3 regions of the Sphingobium naphthae genome follow, and region 1 is predicted to be linked to each of the others. Evidence: predicted binding sites of a transcription regulator. Region 1 holds the regulator's gene; each other region holds the start of a gene.
What was found. The regulator LexA, encoded in region 1, represses DNA repair genes until DNA is damaged. The targets are predictions, from matches to a motif close to GTTCCNCNCTTGTTCT.
Positions count from the first base shown of each region.

Region 1 (11,878 bases):
ATGTGACAGTCGTGTCGGGCAGGTGACATGATATGAAAGAAGGCGCCGCCTTCAGTCGGCGACGCCCTCCTATCGTGCTTAACAGAACCGTGCCTCGGATCAGCGCGCGGCGAAAGCCGGGTTGAGCCGATCCATGGCGCGGCGCGCAACCATTCGTGACGATTCCTCCTGCCCATTGGCAAGCACCAACGTCATTTCCGGTGCGAAACGCGCAGACCGATAGGCTTCCCGCGCCTGGGCAATCCGCCCCGCTCCCGCATAGGCATGGCCAAGGTTGATGAGCCGCGCGGGATCATTGGCGCCATAGGGCCACATCGGTTCCAGCCGGTCGATTGCCGCTTTGAACTGCCCCGAAGCCAGCGCCTTGGCAGCAAGGTTGCCATCGGGCACACCCAGCACGACGAGGCTCTCGGGCGCGCTCTGCGCCAAAGCAGGCGTCGATACAGCCAGCGCCAGACCCATGATAGCGACGACGCTCTTCATCTTCCCATCTCCCGATAAAAACCCTCCAACATAGCCACGAGTATTTCATTTAGATGACATGCACACAATATCGCGCATCATCGCCGTCGCCGCTTTTGTTTTTCCCTAAATCAGCCACTTATGAATTTTACGCAGATATGTCATAAAATCGTCATCGAACGGAGAACGCCATAGAGCGCGAATCACGTGCGCCATGCGGCCGGCGAGTCGCGCCCCCCACGCCGCAGTTGCGGCGGTCGAAATCAAGCTATGGGGAAAGTCCGGAGGCTTCTGTTGCCCGGCGCCTCCGGGGGCCGCTGAATTCCCTTCTGTTGCCCGGTGGGTTCAACCGCGTTCTTTTTGGGTAATGTCAGGCCGTGAGGCCATCAATTACGCAGCAAGAGCAAGAGCCTCGTTATCGTTGGCACTTGTGAGTTTTGAACATTTTTACGGCTTACTCAGGCCGGGTGAAGGCACCGCTTTTCAACACACGTCGATCCTAGTTCGGCCCCGTCAGAAACCCCGATCCTGATTGGAGCGGGATATGTGGTGGAGCCGCCGGGTACTGCCCCCGGGTCCGCTGCGCCTATTGCACGATACAGTTTATCACCATAGCCGGGCGAACCCGGCACGCTCCATATGGCCGCTCGCTAGCGATATTTCAAGCCGCGCGCCTCGCTTCATGCCGCGATCAGGTTGACGACGCTCGGCTTGGCGGCAGGCAGACCGCTTGCCTTCGCCTGCGCCATCAATTCGGTCTTGCGCGCAAGCATCTGGTCGCGCAGCGCCACCAGGTCCACGTCCGTCCTGCGGCACTGAGCGAACATGCCCTTCGATGGCATTTCCTCCTCATGCACATGATGCTTGATCTCTTCCGACAGCACGGTGACCTTAGCGTCGTAAAAGTCATCGTCCGGCGATCCGGCTTCGATGTCGTTCACCAGCAGCTTGGCGCCATCATGCTCGACATAGGCTTCGTCGAGCGTGTCATCCTCGATCTTGCCGCGGAAGGCGGGGTAGAAAATCTCCTCCTCGATCATCGTATGGATCTTGAGCTCCAGGCAGATTTTCTGCGCGATGTCCCGCTTGCGCGCGGTCGCGGTCGCGGTCGCTTTCTCATATGCCTCGAACAGATCCTCGACCGTCCGGTGATCGGCCTTCAGCAGGGCGATCGCATCGCTATATTCGTCCTTCGCCATGTTTTCCTCCTCGTCCACAGGGCGCAGAAAGGAAGCCGCCAGAAGGCCGCCGGTTCCACGGGCCCATGCGAAAGACGCCAAGCCGCCTTCCCACCGCCTCGCGGCCGCGCTAGAAGCCGATCATGATCCTCGTCATCGACAATTATGACAGCTTTACCTGGAACCTCGTCCATTATCTGATGGAGCTGGGCGCCAAGGTGGAGGTCGTCCGCAACGACGCCATTTCGGCAGGCCAGGCACTCTCCAGCGGAGCCAAGGCCTTCCTGCTCTCGCCCGGCCCCTGCACGCCCAACGAAGCGGGCGTCAGCCTGGACCTGGTCGCCGCCTGCGCCGACGCGGGCGCGCCGCTGCTGGGCGTGTGCCTGGGTCATCAGGCGATCGGCCAGCATTTCGGCGGCAAGGTGGTGCGCGGCGGCCTGATGCACGGCAAGACCTCGCCGGTCGAACATGACGGCACCGGCCTGTTCGAAGGCCTGCCCTCCCCCTTCACCGCAACCCGCTATCATTCGCTGATCGTGGAGGATATTCCCCAGAGCCTGATCGTCAACGCGCGCAGCGAGGACGGATCGGTCATGGGCTTCCGCCACGCCACGCTGCCGATCCATTCGGTCCAGTTCCATCCCGAAAGCATCGCCACCGAACATGGCCATGCGATGCTGGCGAACTTCCTGACGCTGGCGGGCCTGCCGGTGCGCACGCGCGAAGCCGCCTGAAGGGGCTTCGCGTTCCGAAAAGCAGGCCTTCGCGCCCTTCCCTCTCGACTCGTCGTGCTCAGGCCGATTAAGGCGAGGCACGATGACCCGCCTGCCCGATCCGTCCGCCCCGCTGTCCAGCGATGCCGCAGCCAACGCGTTCGACCTGCTGTTCGACGCGGACCTTGGTGATGAGGACATCGCCACCTTCCTCGTCACCATGGCCAGGCGCGGCGAAACCGCGACGGAAATCGCCGCCGCCGCCCGCGCCATGCGCGCGCGCATGATCTCGGTCGCCGCGCCGCCGGGCGCGATCGACGTGTGCGGCACCGGGGGCGACGGCCATCACACGCTCAACGTCTCGACCGCGGTCAGCCTGGTGGTCGCCGCCGCTGGCGTGCCGGTCGCCAAACATGGCAATCGCGCCGCCTCTTCGAAAGCCGGCGCGGCCGATACGCTCGAAGCGCTGGGCCTCGACCTCGACCGGGCGGCCGCCACTGCCGAAGCGACGCTGGCCGATCTTGGCATCTGCTTCCTGTTCGCGCAAAATTATCATCCCGCGCTCAAGCGGCTGGGGCCCATCCGCCGCGCGATCGGCGAACGCACCATCTTCAACCTGATGGGCCCGCTCGCCAATCCCGCCAATGTGCGGCGGCAACTGGTCGGCATCGCGCGCCCCGCCTACGTCCCCATCTATGCCCAGGCGCTCGCCGAACTGGGCGTCGACCGGGCGATGATCGTCTCGGGCGACGAAGGGCTGGACGAATTGTCGCTCGACGGCGGCAATGACATGGCGGAGGTGAAGGGCAATGCGCTCGTCGCCATGCACCGCCTCCATGGAAGCGATCTCGACCTGCCCAGCCGCCCCGTGTCCGCCATTCGGGGCGGCGACGCGGCGCACAATGCCGCCGCGCTCCGCGCCCTGCTGCAGGGCGAACAGGGCGCCTATCGCGACGCCGTGCTGCTCAACGCCGCGGTCGCGCTGGTCGTGGCCGATGCGGCCGCTGATTTGCGCGAAGGCATCGAGGAAGCGGCCGAAACCATCGACCGCGGCCTTGCCAATGTGCTTCTGAATTGCTGGATTGCCTATTCATGACCAACAAGCTGATCGAAATTTGCGACGTCAAGCGCGAGGATGTCGCCCGTCGCAAGGCGGCAAGCAGCGTCGCGACGCTCCACGCCCGCGCCGCCGCGCAGACGCCGCCACGGGGGTTCCGCCGCGCGCTTGATGCCGCGGCCGCATCGGGCTTCGGCCTCATCGCGGAGGTCAAGAAGGCGAGCCCGTCCAAGGGGCTGATCCGCGCCGATTTCGACCCGCCGGCCCATGCCGCCGCCTATGCGGCCGGCGGCGCGGCCTGCCTGTCGGTCCTGACCGACGAGCCCTATTTCCAGGGCCGGGACGATTATCTGGTCGCGGCCCGCGCAGCCTGCGCCTTGCCGGTGCTGCGCAAGGATTTCATGGTCGACCCGTGGCAGGTGCTGGAAAGCCGGGCCCTGGGGGCCGACGCCATCCTGATCATCGTCGCCGCGCTGGACGACGGACAGATGCGCGAGATCGAGGATGCGGCGCTCGGGCTTGGCATGGACGCCCTGATCGAAGTGCATGACGAGGCCGAACTGGAGCGCGCGCTTCAGTTGCGCTCGCGTCTCATCGGCGTCAACAATCGCGACCTGCGCGATTTCAGCGTCGACTTCGCGCGCACCTACGAACTGGTGGGCAGAGCGCCCGAAGGCTGCACCTTCGTCGCCGAAAGCGGGCTGCGCGACCATGCGGACCTGACGGCGATGGCCGATCATGGCGTGCGCTGCTTCCTGGTGGGCGAGACATTGATGCGGCAGGCCGATGTCGAGAGCGCGACCCGCGCTTTGTTGACCGGCGCATGAGCGGCCTCACCCATCTCGACGCCGACGGCGCGGCGCGCATGGTCGATGTGTCGGCCAAGGCCGTGACGGCACGCGAAGCGATCGCCGCCGGCCGGATCGACATGAGCGCGCAGGCGGCGCAGGCGATCGCCGATGGCCTCGTCAAGAAAGGCGACGTGCTCGCCGTCGCGCGGGTTGCAGGCATCATGGCCGCCAAGAAGGCCGCCGACATCATCCCCCTCTGCCACCCGATCGCGCTCAGCGCCGTGACGGTCGATTTCGATCTGGATGGCGACGGTGTGGCCGTCACCGCGACCGCGCGGACCGCCGGGCAGACCGGGGTGGAAATGGAGGCGCTGACCGCCGCCACCGCCGCGCTGCTCACCATCTATGACATGGCCAAGGCGCTCGACAAGGCGATGATCATCCGCGACGTCCGCCTGATCGCCAAGACCGGCGGCAAGTCGGGCGACTGGCGGCGCCCGGCATGAGCCTGCTGCCGGTCGCACAGGCGCAGGCGCGCCTGTTTGCCCTGGCGCGCCCCCTGCCCGCCGAAACGGTCGCAGTCGGCGCGGCGGTCGGCCGCTGGCTGGCCGACGATGTTGCGGCGCTGCGCGACCAGCCCTGGACCGACCTGTCGGCGATGGACGGCTATGCGGTACGCGCCGCCGAACATCCCGGCCCCTGGCGCATCGTCGGCGAAAGCGCGGCGGGCAGCGCCACCCTGGCGCCGGTTGCGCCCGGCGAAGCCTGCCGCATCTTCACCGGCGCGCCCGTGCCGCCCGGCGCCGACAGCATCCTCATCCAGGAAAATGCCGCCGTCGATGGCGATCGGCTGACGGCAAGCGCCGATCCCCTGCCGGCGGGCCGCCATGTGCGTCGCCACGCCTCGGACTTCGCCTCCGGCGCGCCTTTGCTGCGCCGGGGCAGCCGGCTCGGCCCGGCGCAAATCGCGCTGGCGGTGCTGGGCGGCCGCGGGGAACTGCCGGTCGGTCGCCGTCCGCGCGTTGCGCTGCTGTCGACCGGCAACGAGCTGGTGCCGCCCGGCGCGCCGACGCCTTCCGGTTTTCTGCCGTCATCCAACGCGCCGATGCTGGCCGCCATGCTGGCGGGCCTGCCCTGCGACGTGACCGATCTGGGCATCATCCCCGATGATCTTGACGCCATGGTCGCCGCATTCGAAAGCGCGGCGCAGGCCGACATCATCGTGTCGACTGGCGGCGCGTCGGTCGGCGACCATGATCTGGTGCGGCCCGCCTTCGCCAAAGCGGGCGGCGCGCTCGATTTCTGGAAGGTCAGGATGCGGCCGGGCAAGCCGCTGATGGCGGGAACGCTGGGCGAAGCACTGTTTCTCGGTCTGCCCGGCAACCCTGTGTCCGCCTTCGTCACCGGCACGCTCTTCCTGGCGCCGCTGGTCCGCCATCTCGGCGGGGCCGCCAATCCTCTGCCGCCCACGGCCGATGCGATCCTGGCCTCGCCCCTACCGGCGACGGGCGATCGCGACGATTATCTGCGCGCCTGGCGCGGCGCCGATGGCGTCGTCTCGGTCACATCGCAGGACAGCGCGGCGACGGCCGCCATGGCGATGGCGGATTGCCTGATCCTGCGACCAGCGGCGTCTCCGCCCGCGTCGTCCGGGGATCGGGTGACCATCCTGCCGCTGACATGAAAAAGGGGCCGTCCTGCGGCCCCTTCTCCATGATATACAAAGGATGATCAGCGCTGCTGACGGTTGCCCGGCGCCTGATCCTGGCGCCGTTCGTCGCCCATCTGGTCCTGCCGGTTTTCCTGCTGCTGCTGGCGGTCCCGCTGGTCGCGATCGCCGCCCTGCTGGTCACGGCGCTGGTCATTGTCCTGCTGGTTCTGGTTAGCCATTGTCACTCTCCTATTGCCTTCCATGGAAAGGCATGGCGGACAACCCGCCAGTGCCGGCCCATGTTCCGCAATCTGCGACGAACGGCTGGGCGCTTGACTAATCTCCATGTGTTTCCTATGCGTTCCTTATACGTTCCACGGAAGGATCGCAGTGATGTTGACGCCCAAGCAGCAGGAATTGCTGAGCTTCATTCACAACCGGCTGGAGGAAGGCGGCGTGTCGCCTTCTTTCGAGGAGATGAAGGATGCGCTCGACCTGCGCTCCAAGTCGGGCATTCATCGCCTGATCAACGCACTGGAGGAGCGCGGCTTCATTCGTCGCCTGCCCAATCGCGCCCGCGCGCTGGAGGTGCTGAAGCTGCCCGACGCGATGCACCGCGCGCCGGCGCCCAGCGTCGCGCCCAAGCCGAAGATGCCTGCGACCCTGCCGATCGCGGCCAATGACGTCATCGAAATCCCGCTGCACGGCCGCATCGCCGCGGGCGTGCCGATTGAGGCGATGGAGGGGCAGACGATGCTGCCCGTGCCCGCCGCGCTGCTGGGATCGGGCGATCATTATGCGCTGGAAGTGTCGGGCGATTCGATGGTTGAGGCCGGCATCCTCGATGGCGACTTCGCGCTGATCCAGCGCACCGACGTCGCGCGCGAGGGGCAAATCGTCGTCGCCCTGATCGACGAGAATGAAGCCACGCTCAAATATTTCCGCCGCGAAGGCAGCCGGGTGCGGCTCGACCCCGCCAATCCGGCCTATGAACCGCAGGTCTATGATCCGCGCCAGGTGCGTATCCAGGGCAAGCTTGCAGGACTGCTGCGCCGCTACAACTGAGGGGCCGGCCGCGTTCTTTTTCGGACCGGCGGACGCGCAATCCAGGGGTGCGCGTCGCCAGGGCGATGGACGGTGTGAACTTCGCCTTTGTTCAGGGTGATGGCCAGGCCGCCGGTGCGCGCCAGCAACCATCGATCGATCCTGATCCAGCGTGGTCGACACCAGCGCGGCATGCGCCGGTCGCTGAGGACGATGTCCGCGGCCGCGCAATCCCTCTGGAAGGCGGGGCGGTCGATCAGCATGTCGCTGCGCGTCAGCAGCAGGCGCCAGGTCCGTCCCCCGCCATCCTTGAGGCGCAGCGCGCACAGGTCGGACGAACAGCGCGCTTCGGGAAGATCGGCGATAGCGCTTAGTTCGCCTTCATAGCCCGCGCTCTCCGACAGGGTATCGCGCACATAATCGCCCGCGCGATCGCGCAGGATCGCCATGCCGGCGCTGGTCCGCACCGCCACATGCCGGCCATCGCCCGTCACCAGAAGATCGGGCGGCGGCGCGAGCAGGACCAGCGCCACGCCGCCCACGACCGGCGGCAGGCCCAGCCAGCGCAGGCGGCTCCGCCACAATAGGCACCAGAGGAGGCCCAGGATGACGCAGCCGAACAGCGCCGGCCGCATCGCCGGGGCCAGCAGCGTCGCCATCGGGCTGGCCGCGACCCCGTGCGCGATCCAGAGCAGCAGGCCGAGCGCCTGCCCCGTCAGCCACCAGAAGGGCGCGCCAAGGCCGATCAGGTCGAACAGCAGCGCCAGCACTTCCAGCGGCATGACGACGAAGGTCGTGAGCGGAATGGCGATCAGATTGGCGAACGCGCCCAGCATTCCCGCCTTGTGGAAATGGAACAGCGCGATGGGCATCAGCACCAGCTCCACCACGAAGCCGGTCGCCAGAGTCACCACCAGTCCGCGCCCGATCTTGCGCGGCCATGCCTCGTCCCGCGCTGCGGCAAAGGCGCGGAAGCGGGGATGTTCGGCCAGCGCGACGATCGCGGTGACGGCGGCGAAGCTCATCTGGAAACTGGGGCCGACCAATGCTTCGGGCCAGAGGATCAACACCAGTAGCGCGCCGCTCGCCACGAGCCGCAGGGTGATCGCGTCGCGCCCCAGCGCCAAACCACCAAGCACCAGCAAAGCCGCGATGCACGACCGCACGGTCGGCACTTCCGCGCCGGTCAGCCAGGTATAGCCGATCCCGACCAGTGCGCCGCCCGCCGCCGCGATCAGCATCAGCGGCCAGTCGAGCGCAGCGCGGCGGCTGAGCGCCATCAGCCGCATCAGCAGGAAAATGGTCGCGCCGATCAGCGCCGTCACATGCAGTCCGCTGATCGAGAGCAGATGCGCAAGCCCGCTGCGGCGCATCGCCTCGGCATCAGGTTCGGCGATCGCGCCCTGATCGCCGGTCGCGAGCGCGGCCGCGATCCCTTCTGCGGGGCCATCGACCCGCCCCACGATATGCGCGAACAGCCGGGCGCGAAGCGGCAGCGCTTCCTGCGACGGGCGCTGCACTTCGATCGGGCGCAACGCCTTGCCCGTGGCCCCGATGCCCTGGAAATAGGCGCGCGCCGCGAAATCATAGGCGCCCGGCACAGCGGGCGGCGCTGGCGGCATCAGCCGCGTGCGCAGGCGAATGATCGCGCCTTCCCCCAGGCCGGGCGGCACATCGTCGGTCGCGATGTTGACGCGGATGGTGCGCGGCAGGGTCGGCGCATCGATCAGCCGCAGCATCGCGCGAACCATGTCCTGCGCCGGGACCGCTCGGACCGATCGCACTTCCGCCGTCACTCGCACGAAGACGGCCCGCGCGAGCGGCGGCTTGCCCAGCATCTCCGCCTTGCCCCAGATGAGCAGGCACCCCATCGTCGCCAGCAGCGCCCCGATCATCAGCATGTGGCGCAGTCGGCCATGACCCGGCAGTATCGCCGCCAGGCAGGCGAGGCCCAGTGCGCCGCAACAAAAGCCCAGCCACTGCGCTGGATCGAGCAGCAGGAACCACGCCGCTATGCCCGCGCCGATGCCCACCGGCGCCCACAGCGCGATCTGTTCGCGCTCCGCCTCCAGCCACGCCTCGATCGCCGTAAAGCACCGGCCGACAGCCGTCCTGACGCTTCCGTCATGGGGCGTTTGTCGTGGCTCGAAAGCCATGCTAGGGGGCGTCGGATTCATGGATCAGATAAGGCGAATGTCAAAGAATATGACGGCGAGCGCAACGGGAAAGAACAAGCAGGTGGTGACCCGTTTCGCCCCGTCCCCCACCGGCTTCCTGCACATCGGCGGCGCGCGCACCGCGCTGTTCAACTGGCTGTTCGCGCGGCATCATGGCGGCAAGTTCCTGCTGCGGGTCGAGGATACCGATCGCGCGCGCTCAACCGAGGAAGCAGTGGCCGCAATCTTCGACGGGCTGGAATGGCTGGGCCTGGGCGGTGATGAACCGGCGGTTTTCCAGTTCGAGCGCACGCCGCGCCATGCCGAGGTCGCGAACCAGCTGCTCGCCGCCGGCCACGCCTATAAATGTTTCGCGACGCCGGAGGAACTGGCGGAGCTGCGCGAGCAGCAGCGCGCGGCCAAGCAGCCGATGCGCTATGACGGTCGCTGGCGCGATCGCGATCCGGCCGAAGCGCCCGCGGGCACGCCCTATGTCATCCGCATCAAGGCGCCGCGCGAAGGCGAAACGGTGATCGAGGATGCGGTGCAGGGCCGCGTCGTCGTGCAGAATGCCGAACTGGACGACATGATCCTGCTGCGGTCGGACGGCACGCCCACCTATATGCTGGCCGTGGTGGTGGACGATCATGACATGGGCGTCACCCATGTCATTCGCGGTGATGATCACCTCAACAACGCCTTCCGCCAGCTCGCCATCATCAAGGCGATGGGCTGGGAAGAGCCGGTCTACGCGCATATCCCGCTGATCCACGGATCGGATGGCGCCAAATTGTCGAAGCGCCATGGCGCGCTGGGCGTCGACGCCTATCGCGACGACATGGGTATGTTGCCGGAGGCGGTGCTCAACTATCTGCTGCGCCTGGGCTGGGGCCATGGCGACGAGGAGATCATCCCGATCGACCGCGCGATCGAGTTGTTCGACATCGCAGGGGTCGGCCGCTCGCCCTCCCGCTTCGACATCAAGAAGCTGGAAAATCTCAACGGCCATTATCTGCGTGAGGCGGACGATGCGCGGCTCGCAGCGCTGGTCGCGCCGCGGCTTGAGTCGCGTCTCGATACGCAACTGAACGATCGGCAGCGCGATATTTTGGCGCAGGCGATGGCTTCGCTCAAACCCAGAGCCAAAACCCTTAATGAAATTGCGGAGGGGGCCGAGTTCCTGTTCAAATCTTGCCCGCTCGACTTTGACGAAAAGGCCTCCGCTCTGCTAGATGAGCCCGCGCGCGCGCTGCTGATAAAGACAGCCGACGCTCTCCAGTCCGTTCCGTCCTGGACGGTCGAAGCGATCGAAGACGTTATACGCCGCGTGGCAGAGGATGCCGGCCTTGGCCTCGGCAAGGTGGCGCAGCCGCTTCGCGCTGCGCTGACCGGCCGCACGGTCTCGCCGGGCATTTTTGATGTCCTCTTCCTGCTCGGGAAAGAGGAGAGCTTGGAACGACTGACTGCGGCAGGGCACGCCGCGGCCGGTTGATGGCACACAAGGAGAAAAACATGTCGGATAACAAAGCCACTTTGACAGTCGGGGGCGACACCCAGGATTATGCCATCATGGATGGCACCGTCGGGCCCCAGGTCATCGACGTTCGCAAGCTCTACGCCAACACCGGCATGTTCACCTATGACCCGGGCTTTACCTCCACCGCCAGCTGCGATTCGGGCCTGACCTATATCGATGGCGACGAAGGCGTGCTGCTGCACCGCGGCTACCCGATCGGCCAGCTGGCCGAACAGTCCAGCTTCATGGAAGTCAGCTATCTGCTGCTGAACGGCGAACTGCCGTCGGCCAAGGAGCTGGACGAGTTCACGCGCACCATCACGCGTCACACGATGATCCATGAACAGCTGACCACCTTCTATCGCGGCTTCCGTCGCGACGCGCACCCCATGGCGATCATGTGCGGCGTGGTGGGCGCGCTGTCGGCCTTCTACCATGACTCGACCGACATCAACGATCCCGAACAGCGCCGCATCGCCAGCCATCGCCTGATCGCGAAGATGCCGACGATCGCCGCCATGGCGTATAAATATTCCGTCGGTCAGCCCTTCGTCTATCCGCGCAACGACCTCAGCTACACCGCCAATTTCCTGCGCATGACCTTCTCGGTCCCGGCCGAGGAATATGAGGTCGATCCCGTCGTCGTCGACGCGATGGACAAGATCTTCATCCTGCACGCTGATCATGAGCAGAACGCGTCGACCTCGACCGTGCGTCTCGCGGGTTCGTCGGGCGCCAATCCCTTCGCCTGCATCGCTGCTGGCATCGCCTGCCTGTGGGGCCCGGCGCATGGCGGCGCGAACGAGGCCGCGCTCAACATGCTGCGGGAAATCGGCACGGTCGATCGCATTCCGGAATATATCGCCCGCGCGAAGAACAAGGACGATCCGTTCCGCCTGATGGGCTTTGGCCACCGCGTGTACAAAAATTACGACCCGCGCGCGACGGTCATGCAGAAGACCGCCAAGGACGTGCTGGAAAAGCTGGGCGTCGATGATCCGATCTTCGACGTCGCCAAGGAACTGGAGCAGATCGCCCTCAACGATCCCTACTTCATCGAAAAGAAGCTCTACCCGAATGTGGACTTCTATTCGGGCGTGATCCTCTCGGCCATCGGCTTCCCGACCGAGATGTTCACCGTGCTCTTCGCCCTCGCCCGCACCGTCGGCTGGGTCGCGCAGTGGAACGAAATGATTTCGGACCCAGCGCAGAAGATCGGTCGTCCGCGCCAGCTCTACACCGGCCCGACGCAGCGTGACTATGTGCCCGTCGACAAGCGCTGATCGGCGCACAGCCTGACAAAGAGAAAC
Region 1 is NZ_CP171454.1:650,753-662,630, reverse strand. Features, by position in the region: gene ACGGKE_RS03320 (tetratricopeptide repeat protein) at 100-483, opposite strand; RNA gene ssrA (transfer-messenger RNA) at 781-1,131, opposite strand; gene ACGGKE_RS03310 (hemerythrin domain-containing protein) at 1,143-1,661, opposite strand; gene ACGGKE_RS03305 (anthranilate synthase component II) at 1,784-2,374, shown strand; gene trpD (anthranilate phosphoribosyltransferase) at 2,457-3,449, shown strand; gene trpC (indole-3-glycerol phosphate synthase TrpC) at 3,446-4,237, shown strand; gene moaC (cyclic pyranopterin monophosphate synthase MoaC) at 4,234-4,707, shown strand; gene glp (gephyrin-like molybdotransferase Glp) at 4,704-5,885, shown strand; gene ACGGKE_RS03280 (hypothetical protein) at 5,933-6,091, opposite strand; gene lexA (transcriptional repressor LexA) at 6,246-6,917, shown strand; gene ACGGKE_RS03270 (ComEC/Rec2 family competence protein) at 6,908-9,052, opposite strand; gene gltX (glutamate--tRNA ligase) at 9,102-10,544, shown strand; gene ACGGKE_RS03260 (citrate synthase) at 10,565-11,851, shown strand.

Region 2 (5,669 bases), 1.3 Mb from region 1:
GGCGGCGCGCAGCCCGCACGCAAGCGCTTCGCGCGGGCCCTATGCGAAAGTCGGTGCCGAGGCTTGGGGCGAGGCATCCCGATGGAACGGGCGACCGGGAAAAAGTGCGAGCGAGAGGGTTAACCGCAGAAATCGCATCCGAGTGCAGGAGGCGGAAGAGGAGGAGAAGGCGGCCGCGGGGCCGGGGGTGCGGCGCAAAGATGCCGGCGCTGAGGTGGAGCGCGAAGATGCGGCCAAGGAGGACGACCAGAGGGTCGGATGAGAGTGCGAACGGAAGGGGTCTCTGCAACAAGGGCATTCGGCGGTGAGCGAGACAGGAGAAGCAGGCGGCCGGGAGCCGGTAGGAGCGGCGCTCGAACGGCGGGGCTGACTCGGGGCGCGATGATGCCGCCACAGGGAAGAGGGCAGAAGGCGCCCGTGCGGGCGATCGATCAGCGTCCTCCCTCAGCTTTGCAACCCCAGCCTGTGAGCCGGTGCCCACTAACCGCTATCCCGGCCGCCCCGCGGCGAACAGCCTCGCCGCTCAGCCAATGCCCGCTGCCACCCCAACCCAGCGATGCAGCGGCGAACGGCGGCGGCTGTCCATCCCGCGCCATGAGCAAGATCGCGCACGCTCTCGGCTGCCGCTCTCATCCTATGCGCGACCCGGATATCGCCTTAGTTATATGTGTGCATCGTCGGAGCAAGGCAGCGCACGTCTTCCCCATGCGCCCTTTCAGCGCCCCCCACACACCTCCGCACGCGCCCCGCTAGCCGCGCCCCGCACGCGCCCCGCTCAACCGCGCCCCTCACTGACGGTAAAAGACCCGCAGCGCGCAGGGGCGCGGCGGGTCTTTTCGGTGCGTGACGCGCCAGGTGGGCGAGGGCGCAAACCGCGCTCCGGTTGATCCGGCCGGAGCGCCTGTCCGCGCTTATTCGCCATCATCCTCCGCATCGGGTCCGGTCATCATGCCCTCGGCCACTTCCTCGGTCTTGCCGCGGATCGCCTTTTCCAGCCGGTCGGCCAGTTCGGGATGTTCCTTCAGATAGGTCTTGGCATTCTCGCGACCCTGGCCGATGCGGACCGAGTCATAGGAGAACCAGGCGCCCGACTTCTCGACCAGCCCGGCCTTGACGCCGATGTCGAGCAGTTCGCCGATCTTGGAGATGCCCTCGCCATACATGATGTCGAATTCGACCTGCTTGAACGGCGGGGCGACCTTGTTCTTGACCACCTTCACCTTGGTCGTGTTGCCGACGATATCGTCGCGATCCTTGATCTGGCCGGTGCGGCGAATGTCGAGACGGACGGAGGCGTAGAATTTGAGCGCGTTGCCGCCGGTCGTGGTTTCCGGATTACCGTACATCACGCCGATCTTCATGCGCACCTGGTTGATGAAGATCACCATGCATTTGGAGCGCGAGATCGACCCGGTCAGCTTGCGCAGCGCCTGGCTCATCAACCGCGCCTGCAGGCCGACATGGCTGTCGCCCATTTCGCCTTCGATTTCCGCGCGGGGAACCAGCGCGGCGACCGAGTCAACCACCAGCACGTCGATCGCGTTGGAGCGGACCAGCGTGTCGACGATTTCCAGCGCCTGCTCGCCCGTATCGGGCTGCGACACGATCAGTTCGTCGATGTCGACGCCCAGCTTCTTGGCATAGACCGGGTCGAGCGCATGTTCGGCGTCGACGAAGGCCGCGGTCCCGCCCGCCTTCTGCGCTTCGGCGATGGCATGCAGCGTCAGCGTCGTCTTGCCCGAGCTTTCGGGCCCGTAAATCTCGATGATGCGGCCCTTGGGCAGGCCGCCAATGCCCAGCGCGATGTCGAGGCCGAGCGATCCGGTCGAGATCGCTTCGATCTCCATCTTCTCGCGCGATCCCAGCTTCATCGCCGAGCCCTTGCCGAAGGCGCGGTCGATCTGGGCGAGCGCCGCCTCCAATGCTTTCTGTCTGTCCATATTCCCCGTCTTCTTGGAATCGATAAGTTGGAGCATTGCGGTCATCGGCCTATCCCCTGTCAAGCGGATCGCGTCGAGTCCCTCGGCGCTGGACGAGGGTGTATCCCATTTGTTCTCGTGGAACAAGAGGGGAACGGAATTTTCCTATCGTGCCGGGGCGGACTGCCTCAGCCGGGCAGGATGCGGCCCAGCGCGCGCTCGACCGCGCCGATGGTGAAGGGCTTGGCCAGCGTCGGCCGGTCGGCATGAGCCGGGGGGAGGTCGTCGGCCATGCCGCCGGTCGCGAACACGAAGGGAATGCCCTTCTCGACCAATATGTCGGCGACCGGCCAGCTTTTCTCGCCCTGCAGGTTGCAGTCGAGCAACGCGCCGTCGAACCCGCCCTGGCGCGCCTGGGCGCAGGCGTCGTCCACGGTGGCGGCGACGGCGTGCAGCCGATAGCCGAGCGCATCGAGATAATCCTCGAGCATCATGCCGATCATCGCTTCATCTTCGACGATGAGGATGGATTTCGCGTCCGACATGCATTTTCCCTTGTTCGACGGGGGTTCGACCGGGCGCTTGGCTAGCCCAATGGCGCGCGCTTGCCCAGCCCCTTCGCCTTGATCCGCCGCAAGATCATTCCGCCGCCGGCTGCATCGCCATGGTGTCGCGCGCCGCTTGCGCCAGCTGGTTGACGGAAAAGGGCTTGGGCAGGAAAGCGACATTGGCGATGTCGATCGACTTGCGCAGCTGCTCCTCGGCATAGCCCGACATGAACAGCACCGGCAGGCGCGGGTGCGTGCGGCGCGCCTGCGCCACCATCGCCGGGCCGTCCATATTGGGCATGACGACGTCGGAAATCAGCAGGTCGATGCCGTCATGGGCGGCCAGCACCTCCAGCCCCTGCTCGCCGTCATTGGCGGTCAGCACCTTGTAGCCCTGGCGCGTCAGCGCGCGTTCGGCGACGGCGCGCACCATATCCTCGTCCTCGACCAGCAGGATGGTGCCCGAACCCCAGGTTTCGGCGCGCTTGACCGGCTCGCGCACCGGCGCCTCCTCCTCCGCGTCGGCGCCGGCATAGACGGGCAGGTAGATGACGAAGCTGGCGCCGCGGCCCAGTTCGGATTCGGCGAAGATATAGCCGCCCGACTGTTTGACGATGCCATAGACGGTGGACAGGCCCAGCCCCGTGCCCTTGCCCAATTCCTTGGTGGTGAAGAAAGGCTCGAAAATCTTCGCCAATATGTCGGGCGGGATGCCCAGCCCCGTGTCGGACACGCGCAGCGCGGTATAGTCGCTGATCGGCAGGATCTGCTGGCGCATCTCGCGCGCCTTGGCGGCGGGCACGGCATAGGTCTGGATGTTGAGCGTGCCGCCTTCGGGCATGGCGTCGCGGGCATTGACCGCCAGGTTGACGATCACTTGCTCCAGCTGGCCCGGATCGGCCCGCACCGCACCCAGATTGCGGCCATGACTGACCTCCAGCCGCACATTTTCGCCCAGCAGGCGCTTGAGCAGGTTGGACACGTCCGACACGATGTCGGGCAGCTGCAATATCTGCGGCCGCAGCGTCTGCTGCCGCGAAAAGGCGAGCAGCTGGCGCGTCAGGCCCGCGGCGCGATTGCTGTTCGACTTGACCTGCTGGATGTCGTCATAGTCGCTGTCGCCGGGCGTATGGCGCATCAGCATCAGGTCGCAATGGCCGATGATGGCGGTCAGGATATTGTTGAAATCATGCGCCACGCCGCCGGCCAGCTGGCCGATCGCCTGCATCTTGGTCGCCTGCGCCACCTGCCGCTTGAGCTTGCTTTCCTCGCTATTGTCCTTGAGGCTCAGCAGCACCGCCGCTTCGCCCAGGCCCCGCACCCCCGCCAGGCTGAGCGCCGTGGGTTCGTCGGGCTGTTCGCGCATGCGCACGACGATGTCGCCGGACATTTGCGGCCCGACGGCAAAGCGCCGCACCGCGTCGGCCACGGCCGCCTGGTCCTCGCGCGTGACCAGGTCGCCGGGATAGCTGGGCTTGGCCCCGGCCTTGAGGCCCGCGGCGCGGGCGAAAGCCTTGTTGACGAACAGGATGCGCCCGTCGCGATCGGCCATCGCCAGCCCGAAGGGCAGCAGCGAGAGCAGCGTTTCGATGTAGGACAGCGCCGACGTGCCGCCGCCGCCCGACGGCTCGTCGATCAGCAGCAGCAGCATCGGCCCGTCCTGCGCCGATCCCTGCGCCCCACCCGGCTGGCTCGCCCGGCGCAGCGGCACCTGCAGCAGGCGCAGCGGCAGGCCGCCATTTTCCTCGCGCGCCAGGAACAGCCGGCCCTTGTCGTCCACCCGCATATGGGCGGCGAAGTCGCGGCCGGTTATATTGGCGTCGATGCGCCCGGCCGCGCGCAGCAGGAAGGCGCCATTGGCGGCGCGGATGCGCCCCTCGCCGCCGATCATCACCGCCATGATGCCCGCTTCGCCCAGCTGCCGCCCGGCTTCCCCGGTCAGGAACCGGTGCACATCGTCCAGGGCGCTGGGCTGGCGCACGGGGGTGAAGCGCCAGAGCAGATAATCCTCCGTCCGACCGGTGCGGGCGATGTCGACGTCCAGCCGCAGCGCACCCAGCGCCAGCCCCTCCAGCTTGCCGTCGCCGTCGCGCCAGGCGGCGCGCGCGGCCTGCGACAGGTTTTCGGTCAGCGCCGCGTCGCCGGTGACGCCTGGCGGCGTCGGATAGCCGGGAAACCATTCGCCGAACAGGTCGCTGGCGCACACCAGTCGGCCCGCCCGGTCGGTCACCGCGATCGCGATGTGGGACGCGTCGGCGGCGGCGCGCGCGACGGTCCAGTCGGGCGTCGCCTCGCTGTGCGACAGGGCGGCGGGGTAGAGATGGCGATACCAGCGCATCAGCGCGGCGATGGCGATGACGCTGGCGCCGAAACCCGCGGCCAGCGCGACATTGCCGGCGGCGTAGAAGACCAGCCCGGCCGACACCAGCGCCGCGCCCAGTAGCAAGGGCAGGGCGAAGGGCGAGGGCGGCTGGTCCAGCCACGCCTCATCTTCCTTTTTCAGCCGTGCCGCCATGACCGGCCAACCCCCTGCTTCGCCATCGGACCCTGTCGGCGCGGCGTCAGACGCCGGCCGCCTTCTCCAATGCGCCGCTTTGATGGACCTTGCCAATCCTCAATTTGCGCGCCTGCCATTTGCGGCCCATGCGATGGCGCCAGAACCAGTCGGCGACGACATAGCCGATCGCGGCGCAGACGCAGGAGATGAGGGCAAGGCCCAGCAGCATCGCCGGCGCCGCTTCGGACAGCAGCCAGGCGGTCCACTGGCCGATCCCGGCATGGCCGTCGACCAGCGCCATGAAGCCCGACGCGTCGGCGCTGCGCCCCAGCATCCAGTTGCCTAGCCACACCGACGCCATCAGGATCAGCGGCGTGGTCGCCGGGTTGGACAGGAATGTCATGGCGGCGGCGACCGGGATATTGGCGCGGAACGGCAGGGCGAACAGCGCCGCGCCCGCCATCTGCACGCCCGGGATCATCAGGAACAGGCCGACGAACAGCCCCAGCGCGACGCCGCGCGGCACCGACCGGCGAGTGAAGCGCCACAGCGAGGGCTCCAGCACCCGATGCGCTACCGGGGCGAGGATGCGGCTGCGCTCCAGCGACTCGCGGGTCGGGCAATTGGCATGCCACCAGCGGGTCAGCCGGCTCATCAGCCGTGCGCCTTCAGGATGCGCTGCTGGTCCCGTTTCCAGTCGCGTTC
Region 2 is NZ_CP171454.1:2,381,496-2,387,164, forward strand. Features, by position in the region: gene recA (recombinase RecA) at 912-1,985, opposite strand; gene ACGGKE_RS11845 (response regulator) at 2,108-2,464, opposite strand; gene ACGGKE_RS11850 (response regulator) at 2,559-4,982, opposite strand; gene ACGGKE_RS11855 (DUF2062 domain-containing protein) at 5,029-5,619, opposite strand; gene smpB (SsrA-binding protein SmpB) at 5,619-5,669, opposite strand, start outside.
Region 2: recA (recombinase RecA) is a predicted target of LexA. The motif match lies at 2,060-2,075, and genes of this name have one in related genera.

Region 3 (5,669 bases), 1.3 Mb from region 1:
AACCCGTCCTGTCCCTCGCTAACCGAAGCTCAGCACGAGGGCACCCGGCCACGATCCATCCGAGCGCTTGTCACCCGCACTCACCCCAGCGCCTTCACGCGCTCTCCAACCATCCGCAGCTCCGCGACGAAGCGCGCGCGTTCCTCGGCTTTTTTGGCTTCGTCGGGGACGCGCAGCAAATAGCTGGGATGCACCGTCACCCATCCTTCCGCGCCGCCTTCCAGCGGGATGGCCGAGCCGCGCGTGCGGCTGATCGTCACGGCCTTGCCCAGCATCGCGCGCGCGGCGGTCGCGCCGAGCGCCACCACCAATCGCGGCCGCACGATATCCAGTTCCTGTGTCAGCCACCAGCGGCAGGCCTGGACCTCGCCCGCTTCGGGGGTCTGGTGGATGCGCCGCTTGCCGCGCCGCTCGAACTTGAAATGCTTGACCGCGTTGGTGACATAGGCGCGGGCGCGGTCCACGCCCGCCTCGGCCAGCGCCTGGTCCAGCAACTGCCCCGCCGGCCCGACGAAGGGCCGCCTGGTCAGATCCTCCTGGTCGCCAGGCTGTTCGCCGATGAACATCAGCGGCGCGTCCAGCGGGCCTTCGCCGAACACGGTCTGCGTCGCGTCCTTGTAGAGCGGGCAGCGGGTGCAGCCCATTGCCTCGTCGCGCACCGCCGCCCAGACCGGGCCGCTGTTGCCGCCGCCGAAGGGCCGACCGACGCTTGTCGCTTCGGCGGATCGCGCGGCTGCGCGTGGCGCGCTAGCGATCATTGCCGCCTCGCGCGCCTGCGCGCCCGCGACCAGGTCGGGAATAAGCGCCGCTTCGGGCAGGTTGCGCCAGTATTTCTTGGGCATTTCCGACAGCATCGCCCCGGTCTTGAGCCGGGCCGGGTTGAAGATCGCGGCATAATAGCCTTTCCACAGGGCCTCGACCGGGTCGCCATCGGGCGCATCGGCACGGGTCGCGCCCGGCCCCTCGCGCAGGACTTCCCCGTCCCAGTGGATGCTGATCGCCGGGGTCAGGATCGACCAGCGCATGGTGGCGAAGCGGCGCACGAAAAAGCCCGCATTGGCGCGAACGATATGATGCTCGGGTTCGAACCAGGCGACGAAACGAGCGCCGTCGTCCTCTTCCACCTCGCGGAAACGGACGAAGGCGCGCATCTTGTGAATGTCGCGCCGCACCGCCTTGGCGAGCATATCGATGCGCCGCAGCAACGGATCGGCCTTGTCCTCCATCAGCCCCGGCCGGTCGCGCAGCCGCACCAGCAGCGCATAGAGCAAGGCGAAGCGTTCCGGATCGCTGTGCAGGATCGCCGTTTCAGCCAGATCGACAAAGGCGCGCGGCACGGAAAAGGCGGCGCGGATCGGGGCGGGCGGCAGCGGCGCGTCGCCGAACAGGTCGCCGCCCGCCTCCCCGACCTGCCATGTCACTCGATCGGGTTCGACTCCGGCGATCGCCAGCCGCCGCGCCGCATCGCGCCAGCCATCCACATCGTCCGGCGCATCCAGGACGACGCGGTGCACGGCTGCGCCCGCGGGGTCGGCGGCGGCGCGCAGGGCCTTATTCCTCGGCTTGCGCGCGCTCCAGTTCGGCGGGCTTGCGCTCGGCGAACCGGGCGCCAAGCTGCTCCTCCTCCTGCGCGCTCAAATCCTTGGCGGCGTCGGGGAACATTTCCTCTTCCTCCTCCTCGATATGATGGAGGTAGCGCTTCTTCATCTGCGCGAAAGTTTCCCGCCATTCCGGCCCGTCGAAGCTCTGCTCCTCCATCTCCTCGAGATAATCCTCGATCTCCTTATGCTCGGACACGCTGTGCTGCGCATCCTCGCGCAGGTCGGGGCGCGCGAGCATGGTGGCGTAGAGGGTTTCCTCCTCCGCCGCGGCATGCGCCTTCACTTCGACCTTGAATTGCTCGAACAGCTTTTCCAGCCGGTCGGGCTTGCCCTGCGCGTCCGCCATCTTGGCGAAGAGCTGGCGGTGGGAATCATGATCCTGCTTGAGGCGGTGAAAGATGCTGGCGTCGGCCATGATGGAATCTCCTCTTGTCGAGGAGGAGAACGACGCGCGCGGCAATTGGGTCCGGCGCGTCAGCCGAACAGGAAGCGGAAGATGATGGCGACCGGAATCCACAGCAGCCCGCCGACCAGACTGGCGACCCACAGCTGCAGCACGTCGCGGCGGAAACGCAGCGACAGGCCGCCCTGCGACAGGCCAGCCTGCTCCAGCATCTGCCAGCGCCGCTCCAGCCCGCGCGCGGCCACGGCATAGCCGCCGATCGCGACGATGATGCCCAGGTGCAGCGCGAGCGAACCGCCCATCTTCGCGACGATGAAGATCTGAAGCAGGCAGAAGACGACGAGCGCGGCGGCCAGATGGCTGCTGATCCGCTTGGCGAAGCCCTTGCGCTCCGACCGATGGCCCAATGTCGTCGCCACGACCCCAATCTCCTTCGATGACCCGGGACACAGTATTTCGCGAACGCGCCCGCCGATCAACCGGAAATTGCTAGGCGGCGAACAGATCGAGCTGTTTCGCCGGCGGCGCAAGCCGCGCGCGCAGGTCGGCGCGATCGACCAGCGCAGTGGGGCGCCAATCCGCCGTGACCAGGAAAGGCCGCAGCTTGGCGATGGAGACGGTCAGCCGCGCCACGTCATCCAGCCGCAGCCGCCGATGCCGCCGGCTGGCGAGGATGCGGTCGACCGCCTTCACGCCCAGGCCCGGCACGCGCAGCAGCGCCTCGCGCGGGGCGCGGTTGACGTCCACCGGGAACGCCGCGCGATGATTGAGCGCCCAGGCGAGCTTGGGATCGATGTCGAGCGGCAGGCATCCGGTCGCCGGATCGGTGGCGGCGGCGATCTCGCCCGCCTCATAGCCATAGAAACGCATCATCCAGTCCGACTGGTAGAGCCGATGCTCGCGCAGCAGCGGCGGCCGCTTGAGCGGCAGCACCGCGCTGGGCGAGGGGATGGGGGAAAAGGCGCTGTAATAGACGCGCCGCAGCCGGTGCCGGTCATATAGGCTGCTGGCGCGCGCGATGATTGCGCGATCGTCGGCCGCATCGGCGCCGACAATCATCTGGGTCGATTGGCCGGCCGGGGCGAAGCGGGGGGCATGGCGATATTTGCGCCGCGCCTCGCCCTTGTCCTCCATCTCGCTGCGCAAGTGGCGCATCGCGCCCTCGATCCGCGCGCCATCCTTTTCCGGCGCGAGCCGGCGCAGGCCCCCTTCGGTCGGCAGCTCGACATTGATGGACAGGCGGTCGGCGTGCAGCCCCGCCTGGCGCAGCAGGTCGGGATCGGCGTCGGGGATGGTCTTGAGGTGGATATAGCCGCGAAAATCATGATCTTCGCGCAGCGAGCGGGCGACCTCCACCAGCTGCTCCATCGTATAGTCGGACGACCGGATGATGCCGGACGACAGGAACAGCCCCTCGATATAGTTGCGGCGGTAGAAATTGAGCGTCAGATCGACCACTTCCCGGGCGGTAAAGCGCGCCCGGCGCACATCGCTCGACCGGCGGTTGATGCAATAATGGCAGTCGAAGATGCAGCTGTTGGTCAGCAGGATCTTGAGCAGCGATATGCAGCGGCCATCGGGCGCATAGGCATGGCAAATGCCCATGCCTTCGGTCGAGCCAATCCCCTTGCCGCCGCGCGAATCCCGCTTCGCCGTTCCCGACGAGGCGCAGGAAGCGTCATATTTCGCCGCATCCGCGAGGATTTCGAGCTTCTGGCGAGTGGACAGCTGGGCCATGATGTTCTCTCTATGTTCAGGATGGCGGGCTGTCCACAATCTGGATCAATATCGCGGCGGGCCGATGCGGATCGGGCGATCGGGCTGCGGGTCCGGGGGCGCCGTTCGTTGCAGCGGAAGAGAGAGCAGGGAGACGAAACATGGACCGGCGGAGCTTTCTGGGCGCGGGGATCGGCGGCGGCGCGCTGACGCTGGCGGCGGCGGCGCGAGCGGCCATGCCCTTCGATCCCTTCGCCGGGGTGGAGCCGATCCGCGCCAGCGCCGATCGCATCTTCCGCACCACGGTGTGCCTGCGCCCGTTCCGCGCCGCCGGCCCGCGCATCGCGGTCGAGCAGGTGGGGCGCAAGCGGGTCGTCCATAATTATGGCCATGGCGGCAGCGGCTGGTCGCTGAGCTGGGGTTCGGCCGAACTCGCCGTGCCGATGGCGATGGCCGACGGGGTGCGCAACATCGCGGTGATCGGCGCGGGCGCGCTGGGGCTGACCGCGGCGCTGACGGCGCAGCGCGCGGGCGCGCGCGTCACCATCTACGCCAAAGAGCAATTCCCCCATGTCCGCTCCGCGCGCGCCACCGGCACCTGGTCGCCCGACAGCCGCATCGCGATGGAAAAGGCGGTCGACCCCGGCTTTGCCGACCGGTGGGAGCGGATGGCGCGGACGTCCTTTTCCCTATATCAAAGCTATCTCGGCCTGGTCGGCGATCCGGTCGAATGGACCGATCGCTATATTCTGTCCGACAATGCGCCGGGCGCTGCGGCGCCCCTGGCGGCGCTGGCCCCGCCCGCGATCCTGCCCCCGGCTCCCGCCCCCAGGCGGCCCGACGATTTCCTCCATCTCGAAAGCCGCCTGCGCGACATCACGCCGCGATCGGTCGCGCTGCCGCCGGGCGCGCACCCTTTCCGCGCCGCGCATGTCCGGCGCAACAGTTCGCTGACCTTCAACGTCGCCGATCTGGCGCATCAGTTAACCAGCGATTTCCTGATCGCCGGCGGGCGGATCGAGCCGCGGGTCTTCCACGCGCCGGGCGATCTCACGCGGCTCAAGGAAAAGGCGATCATCAACTGCACCGGCTATGGCGCGCGGGCGCTGTGGCGCGACGAGAGCATCGTGCCGGTGCGCGGGCAGATCGCCTGGCTGATCCCGCAGCCGGGCGCGACCTTCGGCGTCTATTATCATGGCATCGCCCTGCTGGCGCGGCGCGACGGCATCGTAGTCCAGCCGGTGGGCGAGGACGAATGGTTCGGCTATGGCGACGCCAGTGAAGCGCCCGATCCGGCGGCGGCCCATGCCGCGGTCGCGGAAGTGGCGCGCTGGTGGGCGTGAGCGGCCGCCTCAGTCCTCGTCGGGCAGGCGGCTGACGCGGATGGACTGGGCGTTCATCTGCGCGCTGCCGAAGATCGTCATGAAGGCGATGTCGGTCGCGTCGCGGCCGACCGCGATCCGCGCCATGGTCTCGACCGGCGCCAGGCCCGTCGCATCGACCAGATGCCAGGCGCCGTCCAGCCACACTTCCACCACCGCATGGAAATCGGGCGGGTCGAGGTCCAGCGCATAGACCGACACCAGCCGCGCGGGAATGTCGCGCGACCGGATCAGCGCGGCGGTCAGATGCGCGAAGTCGCGGCACACGCCCTGCTGCGCCACGAAGGTGTCAGCCGCCGTAGTGGTGATGTTGGAACTGCCCGGCACATAGGCGACATTGTCGCGCACCCAATCGACCAGCGCCTGCACCAGCGCGCCGCCGTCCAGATCGGGGAAATGGCCGCACACGAAGCTCACGAACCGGTCGGCCTCGCAATAGCGGCTCGGCCAGATGAAGGGCAGCACATCCTCGGGCAGGCTGGGCAGCGGGCTGCGCGACAGGGTGCCGACATCGACCGGCGCGCGCTCGATCGCCATTGTCGCGCGATAGGTGCTCAGCATCCGACC
Region 3 is NZ_CP171454.1:2,375,580-2,381,248, forward strand. Features, by position in the region: gene ACGGKE_RS11810 (UdgX family uracil-DNA binding protein) at 81-1,514, opposite strand; gene ACGGKE_RS11815 (hemerythrin domain-containing protein) at 1,552-2,016, opposite strand; gene ACGGKE_RS11820 (hypothetical protein) at 2,076-2,423, opposite strand; gene ACGGKE_RS11825 (putative DNA modification/repair radical SAM protein) at 2,494-3,741, opposite strand; gene ACGGKE_RS11830 (FAD-dependent oxidoreductase) at 3,882-5,063, shown strand; gene ACGGKE_RS11835 (transglutaminase family protein) at 5,073-5,669, opposite strand, start outside.
Region 3: ACGGKE_RS11825 (putative DNA modification/repair radical SAM protein) is a predicted target of LexA. The motif match lies at 3,745-3,760, and genes of this name have one in related genera.